One region of the Ruminococcus sp. RTP21359st1_H3_RTP21359_211015 genome, then DNA from elsewhere that is predicted to be linked to it. Evidence: riboswitches for the same ligand, from Rfam matches in the RefSeq annotation. Region 1 holds a riboswitch; the other holds the start of a gene.
What was found. Region 1 has a riboswitch for FMN ahead of AB5Z01_RS09335 (ECF transporter S component). Riboswitches for the same ligand answer to the same signal wherever they lie in the genome.

Region 1 (9,817 bases):
AACGGCGCAGGCCGTTTGTGTGTCGGTAACACGGGAGGAAAAAACGGAGCAGCCGCCCCGCCTCTATGACCTCACCACCTTGCAGCGGGAGGCAAACCGCCTGTTTGGATTTACCGCCAAGCAGACCCTTGACTATGCCCAGCAGCTTTACGAAAAGAAGCTGCTGACCTATCCCCGCACCGACAGCCAGTATTTGACCGATGATATGCTGCCAACGGCGGAAAGCCTTGTGTCCGGCCTGTGGCCTCTGCTTCCCTTTGCGGCGGGGCTTGACCTGTCCCCGCAGTTTGGCCGGGTGCTGAACAGCAAAAAGGTGAGCGACCACCACGCCATTATCCCGACAATGGAATTTGTGCAGAAAGGCTTTGACTGGCTGACCGAGGGGGAAAAGAAACTGCTGTCCCTTGTGTGCTGCAAGCTGCTGTGCGCCGTGGCCGCGCCCCATGTGTATGAAGCTGTCACCGCCACATTCACCTGTGCCGGGAACACCTTTACCGCCAAGGGAAAAACCATCCTGACCCCCGGCTGGAAAGAGCTTGACCGCCGCTTTAAGGCGTCGTTCAAAACAGACGCCGACGACACCGCCCCGGAGCCTGTGCGTGAACTGCCGGAGATCACCGAGGGACAGACCTTTGACAAGGTAACTGCCGCCGTCACCGAGCATTTCACCGCACCGCCAAAATCCTACACGGAAGATACCCTGCTTTCCGCCATGGAGCGCGCCGGTGCGGACGATCTGCCGGAGGACGCCGAGCGGCAGGGATTGGGAACCCCGGCCACCCGCGCTTCCATCTTAGAAAAGCTGGTGCAGATGGGCTTTGTGGAGCGCAGGGGCAAACAGCTACTTCCCACCAAGGACGGCCACAACCTTGCCTGCGTGCTGCCGGAAGTGCTGACCTCTCCCCAGCTTACGGCACAGTGGGAAACGGAACTGACGGCCATTGCCAAGGGGCAGGCCGACCCGGAGGGCTTCATGGCTGGCATTGCAGAAATGACAAGGGGCCTGATTGCAAACTATTCCCAGATCAGCGAGGACGCACAGAAGTTGTTTCAAACCGAGCGTGTGGTTATCGGCAAATGTCCGCGCTGCGGGGAAAGCGTCTACGAGGGCAAAAAGAACTACTACTGCGGAAACCGAAGCTGCCAGTTTGTCATGTGGAAGAATGACCGATTTTTTGAGGAACGGGGCAAGGCGTTCACTCCGAAGATCGCCGCCGCACTGCTTAAAGACGGAAAGGCAAAGGTAAAGGGCCTGCGCTCCATGAAAACCGGCAAAACCTATGACGGGACGGTGCTTTTGGCTGATACTGGCGGCAAGTATGTGAACTACCGCGTGGAACAGAGGGGCAAGAACTAAAAACAGCAAGCATAGGGAGTGTAGCCACACTCCCGGCAAAATCCCTGACCCGGCGCACCTGCCGGGCCGGGGATTTTCTCTTTGGGGAAGCCCCAAACCCCTTGTATCCAGCAAATTTACAATTCATCTATTCCAAGATACACCGTGTCATAGTATAATAAAGCCAACGATAATATCCGTTTGAGGTGACAAGTGTGAAAATATTAGTTAGTGCTTGTATTATGGGAGTGGATTGTAAATACAATGGAAAAAACAACAAAAATCTAACAGCTATCAACTACTTAAAAGATAAAGAAATTATTTGCATTTGTCCAGAGCAATTAGCAGGTATGGCTACTCCCAGACCTTGTGCAGAGATTGTGAATGGTGTAGTAACAGACGAAAATGGAAATGATGTTGATTTGGAATATAAACGAGCAGTATCAATGGCACTATCCCAAATTCAACATGAAGATATTGAGTTAGCTATACTACAATCCAGAAGTCCTACCTGCGGAGTAAACCAAATATATGATGGTAGCTTTACCGGAAAGTTGATTTCTGGAATGGGATTATTTGCAAAGGCATTAAAAGAACGAGGCATCAAAGTTATTGATGTTGAAGAAGTAGAAAACTTTAATTTGTTAGACTGTTCCCAGCTTTAATCAATCTAACCCAAACTTTCAAAATTGAATATCAGCCGCTTATTATCGGCCCACCCAGCAGGAAATCTTTCAAAGGTTTCCTGCTTTTCTTATGCCATTTTTCAGAAAGGATGTGAACCCGAAATGTCTTACAGTTCCTACGACCATGACGATTTAGAACCGGCCAGCACTATGCGGATCGAGCGCCGGATTTACTTTGAAAGCGGCAAGGCCGATCTTTCCGAAGCGGTAAAGCTGCCCCTTGCGGAGCTTCTTTCCCTGCGGGCGGAAAGCGCCGCCGCAGAACAGGAAGTGTTTGACCGCCTGAAAGAACAGGCTGCCGCATGGGAGGAACAGGCCGGAAGAACCCTGTTTCTGGACAAAGCCCTTGAATATGCCCGGACGCTTCCCGTTACCCATACCGCAAACCAGTGGGAGGCCCCGGACGAATACCGCCATATCCGCAGCAACATGGTTTACCAGATGAATTACTCCATTTCCGAGAATACCCGGTATGACAGTGCCGCCCAAAAATCCGTCCCCTACTCGTGGACACTCCGCTGGAGCCTCCGCACTAACGCGCCGGGCAGCTACCGGCAGGCCAAGATCGCCGGACAGGATCGGAAAGTCTTTGCCAGCCGGGAAGAACTGGACAAGTACCTGAATGGCCGGATCAAAGCCCACGAACATTACTTTACCGAAATTTCCCCGGCCATCCCCAAGGAATACGCCGACTATTTCAAGGTCAACGGCTGCCTGCTCCCCGGCTACACCATCGAGGGAGAGGAACCGGCAAAAGCCGCAGAGCTTCCCGCGCAGGAAGAAACCGCGCAGCCGCAGCAGACCGCAGCCACCCCGGAAAGGAGGGAACCCGTGAACGAAGTATTTTCCATTTTTCTTGATAACCGCGCCGAAGCGCAGACCGGCGGACCGCATGGCTACTGGCTTTCCCTGCCGACTTCCGCCGAGCAGGTACAGGAAGCCCTAAAGGAAATCCACATCACCGCCGACAACCAGCAGGACTTGTTCATTGGCGGCTTTTCCGCCCCGGAGGGAAAACCTCTGGAACTGCCAGAGGATTTGATAAAAGCCGCCAGCGTGGACGAACTGAACTTCCTTGCCGCCCAGCTTCAAAGGCTGGACGCCGTGGAGCTTGCGGAGCTGAACGCCGCCATGCAGTCCCCGGCGAAAATGCAGACCATCGGGCAGCTTTTGGACTACGCTGAAAACACCGATTGTTTTGTCTTAATCAACGCCAAGGACAACCGCAGTCTGGGGGAATATTACCTGAATGATTCCGGGCTGTTTGTTGTCCCCGACCCGTGGAAACCGGCCATTGACACCGACCGGCTGGGAAGTTTTATCGCCAACGAGGAACAGGGAACCTTTACCGATTACGGCTATATCCTGCGAACCAGCGACGAATGGCAGCGTGTCCATGAGGGCCAGCCAGTGCCGGGACAATACCGGGTGATGGCCTATCCTGCGCCGGAAATTCTGCGGGATGAAAGCAAGGTGCAGCCGGAGGCGGCAGCCCCCGCAAAGGCCCCGCAGCCTGTCACCCCCATTCTCTTAAACGGCCAGAACAGCGCCGAGCGCATGAAAGAGATCACCGACCGGCTGGAAACCGGCATACAGGAGCTTTTCGAGAGTGAACGCTACAAAGCCTATCTCACCACCATGTCCAAGTTCCACAGTTACAGCTTCAACAACACCCTCCTGATCGCCATGCAGGGCGGACAGCTTGTGGCGGGCTACAACAAGTGGCGGGATGATTTTCACCGCAATGTAAAGAAAGGCGAAAAGGCCATCAAGATACTGGCCCCGGCCCCGTTCAAGGCGAAAAAGGAAGTGCAAAAGCTGGACGCACAGGGCAGGCCGGTGATGGGTAAGGACGGAAAGCCTGTTACCGAAGTACAGGAAATACAGGTTCCGGCCTTTAAGATCGTTTCTGTCTTTGATGTGAGCCAGACCGAGGGGGAACCGCTGCCATCTATCGGCGTGGAAGAACTGACCGGCAGCGTGGAACGCTACGGGGAATTTTTCAAGGCGCTGGAACAGACCTCCCCGGTTCCCATTGGTTTTGAGGACATTCCGGGCGGTTCCCACGGCTACTACCACCTGACGGAAAAGCGGATCGCCATTCAGGAGGGCATGAGCGAATTACAGACCCTAAAGACGGCCATCCATGAGATCGCCCATTCCAAGCTCCACGCCATCGACCCGGAAGCCCCGGCCATAGAGCAGGCCGACCGCCCCGACAGCCGCACCCGCGAGGTGCAGGCTGAAAGCGTGGCCTATGCCGTCTGCCAGCACTACGGGCTGGACACCTCCGATTATTCCTTTGGCTATGTGGCCGGTTGGAGTTCCGGCAAGGACTTGAAAGAGCTGAAAGCCTCCCTTGAAACCATCCGGGCCACCGCCCATGAGCTGATTACCACCATTGACGGCCACCTTGCCCAGCTTCAGCAACAGCGGCAGGCCCAGCAGGAACAGCCGCAGGCCGCCGAGCAGCCAGACCCGGACAGCGTATTTTCCAAGCTGTCCCCGGAGCAACAGCAGGAAATGACCGCCAGCGTAAAAGCCATGCTGAAAACCCTCATTGAAGCGGATTTGAAATCTACCGGCGAAGTGTCGCAGGGAACCAAGGAGGCGGCGCAGGCGCAGGGCTTTACCATTGCCGGGGACGGAACGCTGGAACAGGCAGAAGCCCCGCAGGAGGCCGCCTACCATCTGGAAAGCGGCGATTACCTGTATATCCAGACATCGGAAACCGGCTACGATTACACACTGTACGGCCCCGACTACAAGGAACTGGACGGAGGCCAGCTTGACAATCCCGACCTGACCCTTGCGGAAGCCGGAAAAGAAATCCTTGCCATCCATGAGCGACCGGCGGGGATGATGGAACCCCTGACCGGCGACAGGTTGGATGGTTTTCTGGAAGCAACCGAACAGGCCAACGCCATTCCCCAGCCGCAGGCATGGAACGGGATCGACGGCCTTTTGAATGGAAAGCCGTTCATGCCGGAGGCGTCCCCGGCTGACCGGGCCGCTGCCCTGATTGAGCTGGCGGAGAAAAACGCCCCCCGTTTGGGCAGCGAGGAACGGCAGTTGATCGTGGCCTATGCCGAGGCCGTGGGCGATAACGACAAGGTGATCGGGCTTATCAACCGCCTGTGTGAACAGGGCTACGAGCTGCAAAAGGGCCAGATGGATTCTTTTGTGAAAAGCGAGATCGAAAGTGAGATTGCCGTTGCCAACGCCCAGCGGCAGATCGCGCAGAATCCGGCAGCGGAGCCGGTTGTCACGATCCTTTGGAGTGAAAGCCTCCATCTGAAAGACGGCCAGCAAATGCCGCTGCATGAAGCCGAGGCCGTTTTCAAGGAGCTGGACAGCGCCAGACGCCATGAACGGGAGCAGCCGGGCTATACGGGCCATTGGTACGACAAGACCAAGTTCCGCATTGATTTTACCATGCAGGGCCAGCCGGACAGCTACGAGGGACGGCAGGACTTTGGCGACGGGGACGGTTCCCTGATCCAGCATATCCGGGGCTACCACGAATACTACGCACAGGATGAAAGCTGGAAAAACCATGTGCTGCACCATGAGGGGCCGGAGGCATGGGAGGCGGACAAGGCCCAGCGGGATATGCTGCTGCATGAGTTCATCCCGTATATGGAGTTGCATTGCAATCTGGCCGCTATGGAGCAGGAGGCCCGGCGTCCCCTGCAATCCGGGGAAACCCTGACGCCGGAACAGACCGCTTATTTCAACGCGGTTCTGGACTATGTAAAGGAGTGCCGCCCGCTTCTCAATCAGGGCCAGTACCACTTGCCGGAGCCGCCGCAGCTTGCCGATTTCGACCAGAGCTTGCAGAACTATAAAAAACAGATCGAGGCAGAGCTGGAACAGGAGGCCGCCGCTTCCGGGCTGACGGTGGAGGAATATGTTGCCTCTGACTATGAGGCCCCGGCGCAGCCCAACTTTTCCATCTACCAAGTGCCGCCCGGCCCGGAGGGGCGCGACTTCCGCTACCGTTCCTATGAGGACTTGCAGGCGGACGGGCTTTCGGTGGACAGGAAGAATTATCAGCTTGTCTACACCGCGCCGCTGGACAAGGACACCACACTGGACGAGATTTACCGCCGCTTCAACATAGAACATCCCGCCGATTACAAGGGACATTCCCTCTCTACGGGGGATATTGTGGTGTTCCGGCAGGATGGGAAACAGACCGCCTATTATGTGGACGAGGGAGCCGACTACCGGCAGGTGCCGGAGTTTTTCGCCCAGCCGGAAAAGCAGCTCACGCCGGACGAGTGCATGACCGGCGAACAAATCCAGACGCCGAGGGGCCGTTTCTATCTGACCGACAGGAGCCGTGAACAGATGGAGGCCGCCGGGTATGGATTCCACCACCAGTCGGAGGACGGCAGGTATCTTATTATGGCAAACGGCACAGGGACATTTGCCATCCCCGCCCAGCAGGAAAGCCATATCAAGACGGCGGAAATGTCCACCGAGCAGAACTACAACATGATCGACGGCATGATGAACAATGCCCCGTCTATGGAGGAACTGGAAGCAAGGGCAAAAGCCGGGGAACAGATTTCCCTTTTGGATGTGGCCGAGGCAGCCAAGGCGGAGGCCCAAAAGCCCAAGCAGACCCGAAAGACAACGCAGAAACAAAAGAAACCGTCCATCCGGGCGCAGCTTGCCGCCGCCAAGGAGGAACAGAAAAAAAAGCCCCCGGCGCGGGAAAAATCAAAAGAAATGGAGGTATGAGGAATGTATTTCACCGTGGAAGAAGAAAACCTGATCTGTCTGTACCACAACGCCGACCGCCGCAGGACGGCGGCAAATCTCCGGGCAGCTTTGCCGGACATGGACAAGGAAATGGCAGCGCTGGCCTGCCAGACCGCCGATAAGCTGGACGCCATGAGCGACGCCGACTTTGCGGCGCAGCGGTTCCACTTCACAGACGAATAAGCAAAATGCCGGGCGCGGAGGCTGCCAAAGCCTCTGCGTCCGGCATTTTTATATAATCTCTGCCAAAAGTCAAACTCCATAATACATCTGAATTGCATTTCCGATGTATTCAGCACAACCTACGCCATACTGTTTATCAGTTGCTTCTGCTAATTTTTCATGTGCCAGATATTCTTTTGCCAAATCGAGAAGAATGTTTCTTGCGTTATCCAAATGAAACCGCTTTTTGTAATTTTCAGCAAGCATGACAACGGCTTCTTTTGCTAACTGGTCATTGTTTTCCTTTTTTGCAGACATGAACTGCTTATAAATTTTATCGTTTTCATCCTGTTCAGGCTTGAAATTATCAGCCTTTCCAGTAGGCTTCAAAATCGCTTCCATTGCTTTTTCTTTGCTTCCATACCATTTAACCAAATCTGCCATTGCCTGTTCATTTGCAAATCCGCTTGCTAAATATTCTCTGTATTTTTCTTTACTTCCATATTTAGCTACTTGCTCATCAAGTACCTCTTTAGACATAGTTGCTAAAGTGTGGTCTAACATTTTTTGAATATCGTCATTGTTAAATGCTTCAAAGCTCATGGTATTAACTCCTTTCATGACATCTGTTATCAGCTCAATAATTCCGTTTAGTCGGTTGCGTTTTCTTTCCAGAAAACTCTTTTGAGTTAATAAAACCTGTTCTTTATCATAATTTGGATTCTCCATGATTTTTTTTATGTCCATCAACGGAATTTCCAACTCTCTAAAGAACATAATTTCTTGTAATTGTTCCAGTGCTTTATTATTATAAAGCCTATAACCGGATTCAGTTAGTTTTGTCGGTTTCAATAAGCCTATTTCATCGTAATATCTAAGTGTCCGTATGCTTATTCCGGTTATATCCGACACATCTTTTACTGTTTTCATGTATCCTCCTTTCGCTTTAAGCGTAAACCCTTACGCCACGAGAGAGTCAATATTAAATTTTCTTTTTGCAGGAAAATTGTAACAAGAAGCTTATTTGATTATAGCATTGTCCAAAATAAGATTCTATGTCGAACTGTTTTTCTATGTATCTTCACTACACAAAATAATTCAGCCGGGACAAAGAACTGAAAAGGTGTCTTTGCCCCGGCGTTCTTTTTTGTCCATTTTCCCGCATTTAGAACCCTGTTTTTGGGGGAACAGGATAACTTTATCCACCTGCCTGCCGACCATGCGGAAAAACCCTTGATTTCCGAAATGCTTCCGAACTTTCTTCAATTCATTGCTTCCCAAAATAGTTGATGTTATAATTGCAAGGAAAACAACTGAATAAAAGTGTCTTCGGGGCAGGGTGAAATTCCCGATTGGCGGTAAAGTCCGCGAGCGTAAAACGCACGATTTGGTGTAATTCCAAAACCAACAGTATAGTCTGGATGAAAGAAGATATGGTTAGATTTCCGCAGATTTTGAGAGGGTTACTTTCTTTTCTGTGGCCTAATTATAATGCTAACACCTGAAAGACATTTTCTTTTGGGTGTTAATTTTTTGCCACGGAGGAAAGCAATTATGAACAGTAAAACAAAAAGAATCACAGTTATTGGTATGCTATGTGCGATCACTTATGTCACTATGGTTGTTGGCAGGATTCCTATTATTCTATTCTTAAAGTATGATCCATCCGATGTTATTGTAACTTTGGGCGGCTTTATTTGGGGGCCGATGACTTCCTGCATTGTATCTGTTATTGTAGCAACCCTTGAAATGATTACAGTAAGCGATACCGGAATATTAGGTTGTATTATGAATATCGTACAAACACTATCTTTTGCGTGTACGGCATCTGTCATTTACAAAAAAAAGCACACTTTATCTGGTGCAGTGATTGGTCTGGCATCAGGATGGCTAATAACGGTTATCGTTATGCTGTTGTGGAACTATTTGGTAACGCCGCTTTATATGGGGTATCCAAGAGAAGCAGTTGTAGAATTGTTACTTCCTGCCTTTCTTCCATTTAACTTATTGAAAGGTGGGTTAAATGCGTCCATTACATTTTTACTGTATAAGCCCATAGTTACCGCTTTGAGAAAAAGCGGATATGTTGCTACTTTGGAAAATGAAGCAAGACAAAAGCATACTGGTCTGCTTATGCTGGCAAGTTTTATTATAGTAACTTGTGTTTTGATTATCCTGTCAATGAATGGGATTATATGAGGATTGAAATGAAAGAAAAAATAAATGAGCCTATTTGCACACTAACAGGGATCGTTATACATGGCCGAGGTATTGGAAAGCATGTGGGGACACCTACCGCAAACATAGAAATAGCAAAAAATACATTTTTGCCAAAGACAGGGGTGTATGTGGCAGATATTCTTTTAAGTGACAAGATATATTATGGTGTTACCCATATTGGGACACGCCCTACACTTGATAATGATAGCTTTGTTTCAATCGAAACACATATTTTTGATTTTGATAAGGATGTATATGGGTGTACGATAACTGTCAACCTATATAAGAAATTGAGGGAAGTTAGAAAATTTAATGAATTATCCTTGCTGCTTGAACAAATTGCGAATGACCGGACAATGGCACAAGAATTTTGGGGATTAAAGCAAACAAATCACACCTTATACATTGATGTTAACCGGCATTGTGTAATATTAGAACAGCAGGAAGTTTATTTATCAACAAACGAATTTGAAGTCCTTTATTTGTTACTGCAATCTCCTCAAACCACATTCACAAAAGAACAGATTTATGAACAGATTTGGCATGAACCCACAAATAACCATTTGCACGCAGTAGAAAACACGATTTTTCAAATACGAAAAAGGTTAAAACCATATTGCAAGGGACATGAGTATATAAAAAC
Region 2 (9,817 bases), on a different contig from region 1:
AAGCAGCCTGTTATAAAATTAAAGTCAAAGTAATGAAAATAGGTGTTTTCGGCGGCACGTTCAATCCTGTTCACTTAGGGCACTTAAATTGCCTTAAAAGCGTAGCGGAGCAGGCGGGTCTTGACAAGATGATCGTCATGCCTGACAGAATACCTCCACATAAGCAAGCGGAGGACTTAGCTTCCTCTGAGGATAGGTTGAATATGTGCAGACTTGCTTTTGCAGATATCCCATGTGTGGAAATATCTGATTGGGAACTTAAGCAAGAGGGCAAAAGCTATTCAGTGATAACACTCAGACATCTAAAAGAGTTATATCCACATGATAAGCTGTTTTTTATAATGGGCAGCGATATGTTGCTTTCATTTGAAGAATGGTATCAGTATAAGGAGATATTATTACTTTCGGCACTTATCTGCGTTGCACGCTCGCATGAGGACATTGACCACATAGAGGTGAAAGCCAAACAGCTCAAAGCCGAGGGTGGAGAGATAATCATAGTAAAAACTGACCCATTTGAGGTGTCTTCAACTGAGATACGTCAAATGCTCAAAAAAAATGTTGATTGCTCTTGCTATTTGAGTGAAAATGTTGTACAATATATAGTGGACAAAAATTTGTATAACCGAGGTTTTCTAAGTGGCAGATAAAAAAACAATAGGCATTTATAAAGCATACCTAAAAGAACATTTATCAAAAAAGAGATACACACACTCTATGAACGTGGCAAATTCCGCTGTGGAGCTTGCAAAAAGATATGGTGCTGACGCAGACAAGGCTTATATCGCAGGACTTTTGCATGATGTTGCAAAAGAGATACCAGCATTGGAGCTTGCGGCTATAGTTTCTAAATCTTCACTTGATGTGTGCGATATAGAGAAAAAGGCTGTTCCTCTGTTTCACGGTATTGCAGGGGCAGAGCTTGTGCAGACGCTTTTTGATATTCATGATCCTGAGATAATCTCAGCTATACGCTATCATACGGTTGCCTGTGGCAATATGCCCAAGCTTAGCCAGATAGTATATCTTGCAGACCTTATTTCTGCGGACAGGGATTATAAAGATGTAAAGAAAATGAGAAAGTATGCCGAACAAAGCTTGGAGAAAGCAATGTTTGAGGCTTTGAAATTCTCAATAAAAGACTCAGTGGAAAAGGGTAATACTATCCCTCTTTCCACACTTGAAGCATATAATGATTTTGCCTATAATTCAAAATAAAGGAGATTTTTATGGATAATATTTCACAGAATGAAAAGCTGTCAACTATTGTTAAAGCTCTTGATTCAAAAAGAGCAGAGGACATCAGGGTAATAGAGATCGGTGACCTGACTATAGTTGCGGATTATTTTGTTATAGCAAATGGTACTTCAAGCACTCAGACAAAGGCCCTTGCGGAGGAAGTTGAGTTCAAAATGAGCCAGCTTGGCATTGAACCTAACAGAACAGAGGGCTATCAGGGTGCAACTTGGGTCGTACTTGATTACGGTGATATCATAGTTCATGTTTTCTATAAGGAAACAAGAGATCATTACAATCTTGAAAGACTATGGTCTGACGGCAAGGATATCGACGTAAAGCAGTTCTTACCAGACGAGCCACAGGATTAATTTTGACAATTATAATTTAACAAAGGATTGATAAAGATGAAAGAATACAATTTTTCGGCCATAGAAAGCAAATGGCAGAAATACTGGGACGAGCATAAGACCTTTGAGGCAAGCAATGACTTTTCGAAGAAGAAATTTTACGGACTTGTAGAGTTTCCTTATCCGTCAGGTCATGGAATGCATGTTGGACACATCAAGGCTTATTCTGGTCTTGAAGTTGTAAGCCGTAAAAGACGTATGCAGGGCTATAATGTACTTTTCCCTATAGGCTTTGACGCTTACGGTCTGCCTACAGAAAACACAGCTATCAAAACAGGTGTTCACCCAAGAAAGGTAACAGACGACAATATCAAGAAGTTCACGGGGCAGCTCAAAAGAGTAGGTTTTTCATTCGATTGGTCAAGAGTTATTGATACGACCGACGAAAACTACTATAAGTGGACACAGTGGATATTCCTTAAAATGTTTGAGAATGGTCTTGTATTCAGAGATAAGACCCTCGTAAATTATTGCCCAAGCTGTAAGGTCGTTCTTTCAAATGAGGACTCACAGGGCGGTCACTGCGATGTTTGCCACAGCGAGATAGTTCAGAAAACTAAAGAAGTATGGTATCTTAGGATCACAGAATACGCTGACAAGCTTCTTCAGGGACTTGAAGAAGTTGACTATCTGCCTAACATCAAACTCCAGCAGCAGAATTGGATAGGAAAATCAACAGGTGCATTTGTAAACTTCAAGATCAAAGAGCAGGACGATCAGCTCAAGATCTACACTACACGTCCTGACACGCTTTACGGCGTTACATTCATGGTAATCGCTCCTGAACATCCTATCATCCAGAAATACAGAAATAGTATTGCAAACATTGCTGACCTTGACGCTTATAAGACAGAGTGTGCAAAGAAGAGCGAATTTGAGAGAACTCAGCTCGTTAAGGATAAAACAGGCGTTAAGATAGACGGTCTGACAGCTATCAATCCTATCACAGGCAAAGAGATACCTATCTACATCTCAGACTATGTTATGATGGGATACGGCACAGGCGCTATCATGGCTGTGCCTGCTCACGATACAAGGGACTATGATTTTGCAAAGAAGTTCGGCATTGACATAATCGAAGTCATCAAGGGCGGCGACATTTCTAAGGAAGCCTACACAGGCGACGGCGAAATGGTCAACTCAGGTGAGCTTAACGGCATAACAAACAAGAAAGAAGCTATCGAAAAGATGCTTACTGTTCTTGAAAAACTGGGCTGCGGTGAAAAGGGCGTTCAGTATAAGATGAAAGACTGGGCTTTCAATCGTCAGAGATATTGGGGCGAGCCTATCCCGATAGTACATTGCCCTCACTGCGGAATGGTCGCTGTGCCATATGATGAGCTTCCACTTAAATTGCCACCGGTAGAGAACTTTGAGCCTGGTACAGACGGCGAAAGCCCTCTGGCTAAGATAGACTCTTTCGTACACTGCAAATGTCCTAAGTGTGGCTGTGACGCAAAGAGAGAAACAGATACAATGCCACAGTGGGCTGGTTCTTCGTGGTACTTCCTGCGTTATTGCGATCCTAACAACAATGATGAGTTTGCTTCACAGGAAGCACTGAAATATTGGATGCCTGTTGATTGGTATAACGGTGGTATGGAGCACGTTACACGTCATATGATCTATTCACGTTTCTGGCACAAGTTCCTCTACGACCTCGGTCTTGTACCAACTTCAGAGCCTTATGCAAAGAGAACAGCTCAGGGTCTTATCCTTGGACCTGACGGTGAGAAGATGAGTAAGTCAAGAGGAAACGTTGTTGACCCTAACGATGTTGTTGACGAATACGGTGCAGATGTTCTCAGACTTTATGTTCTGTTCATGGGTGACTATGAAAAGGCAGCTCCATGGAGCGAGAGCAGTGTTAAGGGCTGTAAGAGATTTGTGGACAGAATTTGGGCTTTGCAGGATAAGGTAGTTGACAGCGACGAGTACAGCGACAAGCTGAGATCGCTCATGCACAAGACTATCAAGAAGGTATCCGATGATATTGAGTCAATGAAGTTCAATACTGCTATTGCCGCAATGATGACGCTTCTTAATGAGATATATAATGTTGGCTCTATCACAAAGAAAGAGTTCAGAGATCTTCTTATCATACTCAATCCTTTTGCACCTCATGTTACAGAAGAACTTTATCAGATGATCGGTTGCGAGGGAGTTCTTGACGAGCAGGAGTGGGTAACATATGATGAAGCACTCTGCAAGGACGATACTATCGAGATCGTTTGTCAGATAAACGGCAAGGTAAAATCCAAGCTCACAATACCTACAGACGCAGCTAAGGACGACGTTATCGCACTCGCTAAGGCTGACGAAGCTATCGTTAAGGCAACGGAAGGCAAAAATATAGTCAAGGAAATCTATGTTCCTAACAAGCTTGTAAATCTGGTTGTAAAGTAAGCGAAAATTTCCTCAGAAAAAATCAAAAAAAGAGCCAGAAAGCTATTGACTTTTTGGTGGAAATATAGTATAATTAAATTTGTAATTATATCGGTTTTATAAATTCCGCAGATTAAAGACAGAGCGGTCCGAAAGAGTAGGACTGGGGGAACGTAAAGCGTTTCAGTTTGCTTTTGCAGACACCTTCACTATCACCATTGATTTTCGGAAATTCCGATAGAATTGCCTCTGTCACAGGTGGCAAAGGGAGGGAATAATTTTGGCAGAAATCCGTGTTGGAAAGAACGAAACTTTGGATACAGCACTTAAGCGTTTCAAGAGATCATGTGCAAGAGACGGCGTTATCGCAGAGGTTCGTAAAAGAGAACACTACGAAAAGCCTTCGGTAAAGCGTAAGAAGAAGTCCGAAGCTGCTCGTAAGCGTAAATACTAATATGTAATTAAAGGCGGGCATTTTTATGTCCGCTTTTTATTTTATACAACAGGAGTTTTTTTATGTTCAAACCAACTTATGTTTTTGACAAGGTAGGAGAGATAACCCCCGATTTTCTTGCTAAAAAGCATATCAAGGGGCTGCTCCTCGATCTTGATAATACGCTGACAACACATAACAATCCAGTTCCTCCGCAGTCGAGTCTTGATTGGCTTGCTAAGATGAAAGCGGCAGGGATAAAGCTTATGATCGTTTCAAACAATCATGCTCCAAGGGTAAAGCCTTTTGCAGAGCAGTTGGAGCTTGACTTTGTACCTGAAGGCAAAAAACCGCTGACATTTGGCTACACAAAGGCTATAGCTAAGCTGGGGCTTAATAAGAAAAATGTTGCGGCTGTGGGTGATCAGATATTCACTGACGTGCTTGGCTCAAATCTGAAAGGTATACGCTCCATATTCGTGTTCCCAATAGAGCCTGAAACGAGCTTGCCATTTCGATTTAAAAGAGCCTGTGAAAAGCCGTTTTTACCAAAGCTTAAATAGCATAAAACGAAAGGAATGATAATGATGTCAGCAAGATTTGGACCTGCGGGAAACAGCGAAGCGTTTTCTGCTAAATATAAAACAACACTTCAAGCTCCGGGATATCTCGAAGCAATGGGGCTTGACCACTATGAATATCAGTGTGGCAGGGGAGTTAAGGTCTCTGATAAAATAGCTTTTGCCTTGAAAGACAAGGCTAAAGAGCATAATATCACGCTTTCGCTCCATGCGCCGTATTTTATTTCGCTTTCAAGCCTTGAAGCTGAAAAGCGTGACAACAGCATAAATTATATTCTGCAATCCTGTGACGCTGCAAGCAGAATGGGTGCTGATAGAATAGTTATCCATTCAGGAAGCTGTGCGAAAATAAGCAGAGAGGACGCTTTGGAACTTGCTAAAGATACTCTCACAAGGGCTAGAAAAACAGCCGTTGAGCAGGGCTTTGAGCATATCGTTTTTTGCCCTGAAACTATGGGTAAGGTAAATCAGCTTGGTAACTTAACAGAAGTGCTGGAGCTTTGCAAGCTTGATGATACGTTCCTGCCGACAATAGATTTCGGACATCTCAACGCAAGAGAGTTCGGCTATATAAAAGGTAAGGCAGAGTATGAGAGAATGCTTGATGAAGTGGAAAATGCTATCGGTCACGACAGGCTGAAAATATTCCACAGCCATTTTTCTAAGATAATGTTTACAAATCCAGGCGGTGAGAAAAAGCACCTGACTTTTGACGATAATCAAGGCTTTGGACCTGACTATGAGCCGCTTATGGAGATAGTCGCAAAGAAAGATCTTTCGCCTATATTCGTCTGTGAAAGCGCAGGCACTCAGGACAAAGACGCACTGACAATGAAGGATTATTATTTGTCGGTGAAATAAAGATAGGAGAGTATTGATATGAAAAAAATACTTGTTATACATGGTCCTAACCTTAATCTTCTGGGAGAGCGTGAGCCTGGAGTTTACGGTACAGATACATTTGAGAGCATAAACAACGAGATAATCGAGCATGCAATGAAATATGAATTTCACTGCGACGTTTATCAGTCAAACCATGAGGGTGAAATAATCGACAAGCTTCACCTTGCTAGAAAAAATTATGACGGCGTTATACTTAACGCAGGCGCTTATACACACTATAGCTATGCTATCAGAGACGCCATCGCCGCAATAAAGATTCCTGTCGTTGAGGTACATCTGAGCAATATACACTCCCGTGACGAATTCAGACACACTTCTGTTATCGCACCTGTATGCGTGGGTCAGATAAGCGGGTTCGGAAAGTATTCATACTACATGGCTGTTGACGCTTTGTATTACAAATGGAAAAATGAAAGCGGTGCAGACAATGACTGATCTTGAAAAACTTTGTTCACGAGTAACAGAAGCGGCAGATTGTGCTGTTATCACTGACGATGTGAACAGAAGATATTTCACTGCAATGAAATCAAGTGCAGGAACACTAGTGGTTTTTCCGGAAAAAGCGTATTTTATCATAGATTTCAGATATATTGAAAAGGCAAAGAAAACTGTCACAGCTTGCGAGGTCATTTTGCAGGACAAGCTCTATGAGCAGATAAACAGCCTTATTGAAAAGCATGGTGCAAAAACAGTTTCTGTTAATGCCGATACCTGCACACTTTCCGAGCTTATCGCATATCAGCAAAAGCTTAATGCTGAGGTCATCGCAGACACAAAGCTTGCGGAAATAATAAGAGAGATCAGAACAGTTAAATCCCAAGAGCAGATAGACAAGATAATCAAAGCACAGCGTATCGCTGAAAAGGGTTTTGCACATATGCTTGACTTTATCAAGGTCGGCAGAACTGAAAAAGAGATTCAGCTTGAGCTTGACTATTATATGCTTAGAAATGGTGCTGAAGCTCTGTCTTTTGACACTATTGCACTTTCAGGCTCTAATACCTCGCTTCCACATGGTGTACCATCTGACAAAAAAGTTGAGATCGGTGAGTTCGTGCTTATGGATTTCGGAGCAACTTATGAAGGTTGGCACAGCGATATGACTAGAACTGTATGCGTAGGCAAACCTAGTGACAAGATGAAGTCTGTATACGAAACTGTTCTTACTGCACAGCTTGCAGCTCTTGACGCAGTAAAGGCAGGTATGTCAGGAAAAGCACTTGACAAAATAGCAAGGGATATCATAACTGAAGCAGGCTATGGAGATAATTTCGGCCATTCTCTCGGACATGGTGTGGGAGTTGAGATACATGAAAGCCCTTATGCTTCGCCTAGCAGGGAAGATATATTGCCTGAAAATTCGATCGTAACAGTAGAGCCAGGTATTTATCTTGAGTGCAAGTTTGGTGTGAGAATAGAAGATTTTGTTGTTGTTACAGAAAACGGCTGTATCAATATGACAAAAGCCCCTAAAGAGCTTATTTGCTTGTAATTTTTTTTGATTTTTTGGTAAAAAAGTTTTCAAAAGCTATTGCAATAAACAAATAAATATGGTAAAATAAATATAGAGGTATGCGGACATTTTGAACTGTGTACACATTAATTAAGAATGTTTATGGAGGTACTAAATAATGGTAACTGCTGGTGATTTCAGAAACGGCGTGACTTTTGAAGAGGACGGCAACGTAATGCAGATCGTTGAGTTTCAGCACGTTAAACCTGGTAAGGGTGCAGCGTTCGTCAGAGCAAAGGTTAGAAATGTAATTTCAGGTTCTGTTGTTGAAAAGACATACAATCCAACAGCTAAATTCCCAACAGCATATGTTGAGAGAAAGGATATGGAGTATTCTTACAACGACGGTGATCTTTATTATTTCATGGATCCAGAGAGCTATGAGCTTGTTCCAGTAAACAAGGCTGAGCTTTCAGATAATTTTAAGTTCGTAAAGGAAAACATGGTATGTAAGATCCTTTCTTACAAGGGTACAGTATTCGGCGTAGAGCCTCCATACTTTGTTGATCTTGAAGTAACAGAGACAGAGCCTGGTATCAAGGGCGATACAGCTACAAATGCTACAAAGCCTGCAACAGTTGAAACTGGTGCTGAGATCAGAGTTCCTCTGTTCATCAACACAGGCGACAGAATAAGAATCGATACTCGTACATGTGAGTACATGGAAAGAGCATAAGTTTTAGCCTTTACGGTTTTTTAGAAACGGAGGGAATATTATGGAGCTGTCAAAGAAGGTTGCATATTTAAAGGGACTTATGGAAGGTCTTAAGATTGACGATTCCACAAACGAGGGAAAGATATTGACAATTATGGCTGATATTCTTGATGAGATGTCTGCTACAGTTGAAGATATTGCCGAAGAAGTTGACGAAACAGTTGAGCTTGTAGATACTCTTGACGAGGATCTCGGCGAGATAGAAGATCTAATTTATGGTGATGATGATGACGACGATTGTTGTTGCGACGATGATTGTTGTTGTGATGATGACTATGATGATGATGACGATGAGGACGCTATGTATGAATGTGTATGCCCTAACTGCGGTGACACAATAATGCTCGGTGAGAACATTATCGCTGACGGTTCTGTTGACTGTCCAAACTGCGGAGAGAGCCTTGAGTTTGATTTCTCAGAAATTGAGGACGAGGACAACGAGGATTGATCTCATAAAAAGTGTTCAGCAAAATTTAATAATGTGTTTCAGGGGTGGTGAAATTCCACACCGGAGGTGATCGAATAGTATTCGTAAGTCCTCGACCGCAGAAATGCGCTGATTCGGTGAAAATCCGAAACCGACGGTAAAGTCCGGATGGAAGAAACGACAGATCAATAACGCATAAATTGCACCCTGATTTTATTTTCAGGGTGCTTTTGCTTTTGCTGCTGTTTCTCCCGATAATTTTATTATTTGGAGGAATTAAAATGACAAGTGATAACACTATGCCAAGAAATAAAACTTTTACAACAAGAAAAATGGTAATGGTGGCAATGCTCAGCGCCATAGCTACTGTAATATATTACCTTGATTTTCCTGTGCCACTTATGCCAGGATTTATCAAGCTTGACCTTTCAAACGTTATATCCCTGCTGGCAGGTTTCTCAATGGGACCTATTGCAGGCGTGATCGTTTGCCTTATCAAGAACGTTATCCAGTTGATTATAAAGGGACTAGGCACAACAATGGGTATCGGCAACATCTTTGACTTTGTAACAAGCGCAGCTTTTGTGCTGACGGCTTCTGTTATATACCACAAGAAAAAAACCAGAAAGAATGCTATCATAAGCTGTATCATTGGCACTTTGGTTTTCACAGTAATAAGCTTGCCGTTGAATTATTTTATCGTTTATCCTATATACTTTAAAGCATTCGGCGGAGAAGCTGCTATACTCGGTATGTACCAGCAGATAATGGGTAGCGTAAAGAATATTTTCTCTGCACTGTGTATTTTCAATCTGCCTTTTACTTTTGTGAAGGGTATTATTTGTGCATTGGTCACAATTCTTATTTATAAGCCTTTGTCGCCTATTCTTAAAGGCAAAGACTAAAACAAAATTAATGCTGAACACAAAAAAGCCTTGGCAGGCACATTCCTGTCAAGGCTTTGATATTTTTTATTTAACTGCTTCAAGAAGATCATTGATCTTGTCTGTCTTTTCCCAAGCTACATCAAGATCCTCACGTCCCATATGACCATAAGCTGCAAGCTGCTTGTACTGTGGCTTTCTAAGGTCAAGGCTCTTGATTATTGCAGCAGGGCGAAGGTCAAATACCTTTTCTACAGCTGCCTCTATCTTTTCATCAGAAACCTTTCCTGTGCCGTATGTGTCGACCATGATTGAAACAGGGTGAGCAAC

Region 2: another riboswitch for FMN. It lies ahead of AB5Z01_RS02315 (ECF transporter S component); the one in region 1 lies ahead of AB5Z01_RS09335 (ECF transporter S component).

What each region holds. Positions count from the first base shown of each region.
Region 1 covers NZ_JBDGDD010000020.1:20,563-30,379, reverse strand. The annotation lists gene AB5Z01_RS09360 (DNA topoisomerase 3) at 1-1,357, shown strand, start outside; gene AB5Z01_RS09355 (DUF523 domain-containing protein) at 1,552-2,001, shown strand; gene AB5Z01_RS09350 (LPD25 domain-containing protein) at 2,125-6,771, shown strand; gene AB5Z01_RS09345 (transposon-transfer assisting family protein) at 6,775-6,975, shown strand; gene AB5Z01_RS09340 (MerR family transcriptional regulator) at 7,045-7,884, opposite strand; FMN riboswitch at 8,276-8,391, shown strand; gene AB5Z01_RS09335 (ECF transporter S component) at 8,509-9,153, shown strand; gene AB5Z01_RS09330 (riboflavin kinase) at 9,162-9,817, shown strand, end outside.
Region 2 covers NZ_JBDGDD010000003.1:141,927-151,743, forward strand. The annotation lists gene AB5Z01_RS02255 (YhbY family RNA-binding protein) at 1-33, shown strand, start outside; gene nadD (nicotinate (nicotinamide) nucleotide adenylyltransferase) at 33-650, shown strand; gene yqeK (bis(5'-nucleosyl)-tetraphosphatase (symmetrical) YqeK) at 640-1,218, shown strand; gene rsfS (ribosome silencing factor) at 1,230-1,607, shown strand; gene leuS (leucine--tRNA ligase) at 1,644-4,052, shown strand; gene rpsU (30S ribosomal protein S21) at 4,312-4,485, shown strand; gene AB5Z01_RS02285 (YqeG family HAD IIIA-type phosphatase) at 4,524-5,027, shown strand; gene AB5Z01_RS02290 (TIM barrel protein) at 5,052-5,906, shown strand; gene aroQ (type II 3-dehydroquinate dehydratase) at 5,925-6,383, shown strand; gene AB5Z01_RS02300 (aminopeptidase P family protein) at 6,376-7,440, shown strand; gene efp (elongation factor P) at 7,580-8,137, shown strand; gene AB5Z01_RS02310 (CD1247 N-terminal domain-containing protein) at 8,178-8,624, shown strand; FMN riboswitch at 8,655-8,787, shown strand; gene AB5Z01_RS02315 (ECF transporter S component) at 8,885-9,508, shown strand; gene metK (methionine adenosyltransferase) at 9,575-9,817, opposite strand, start outside.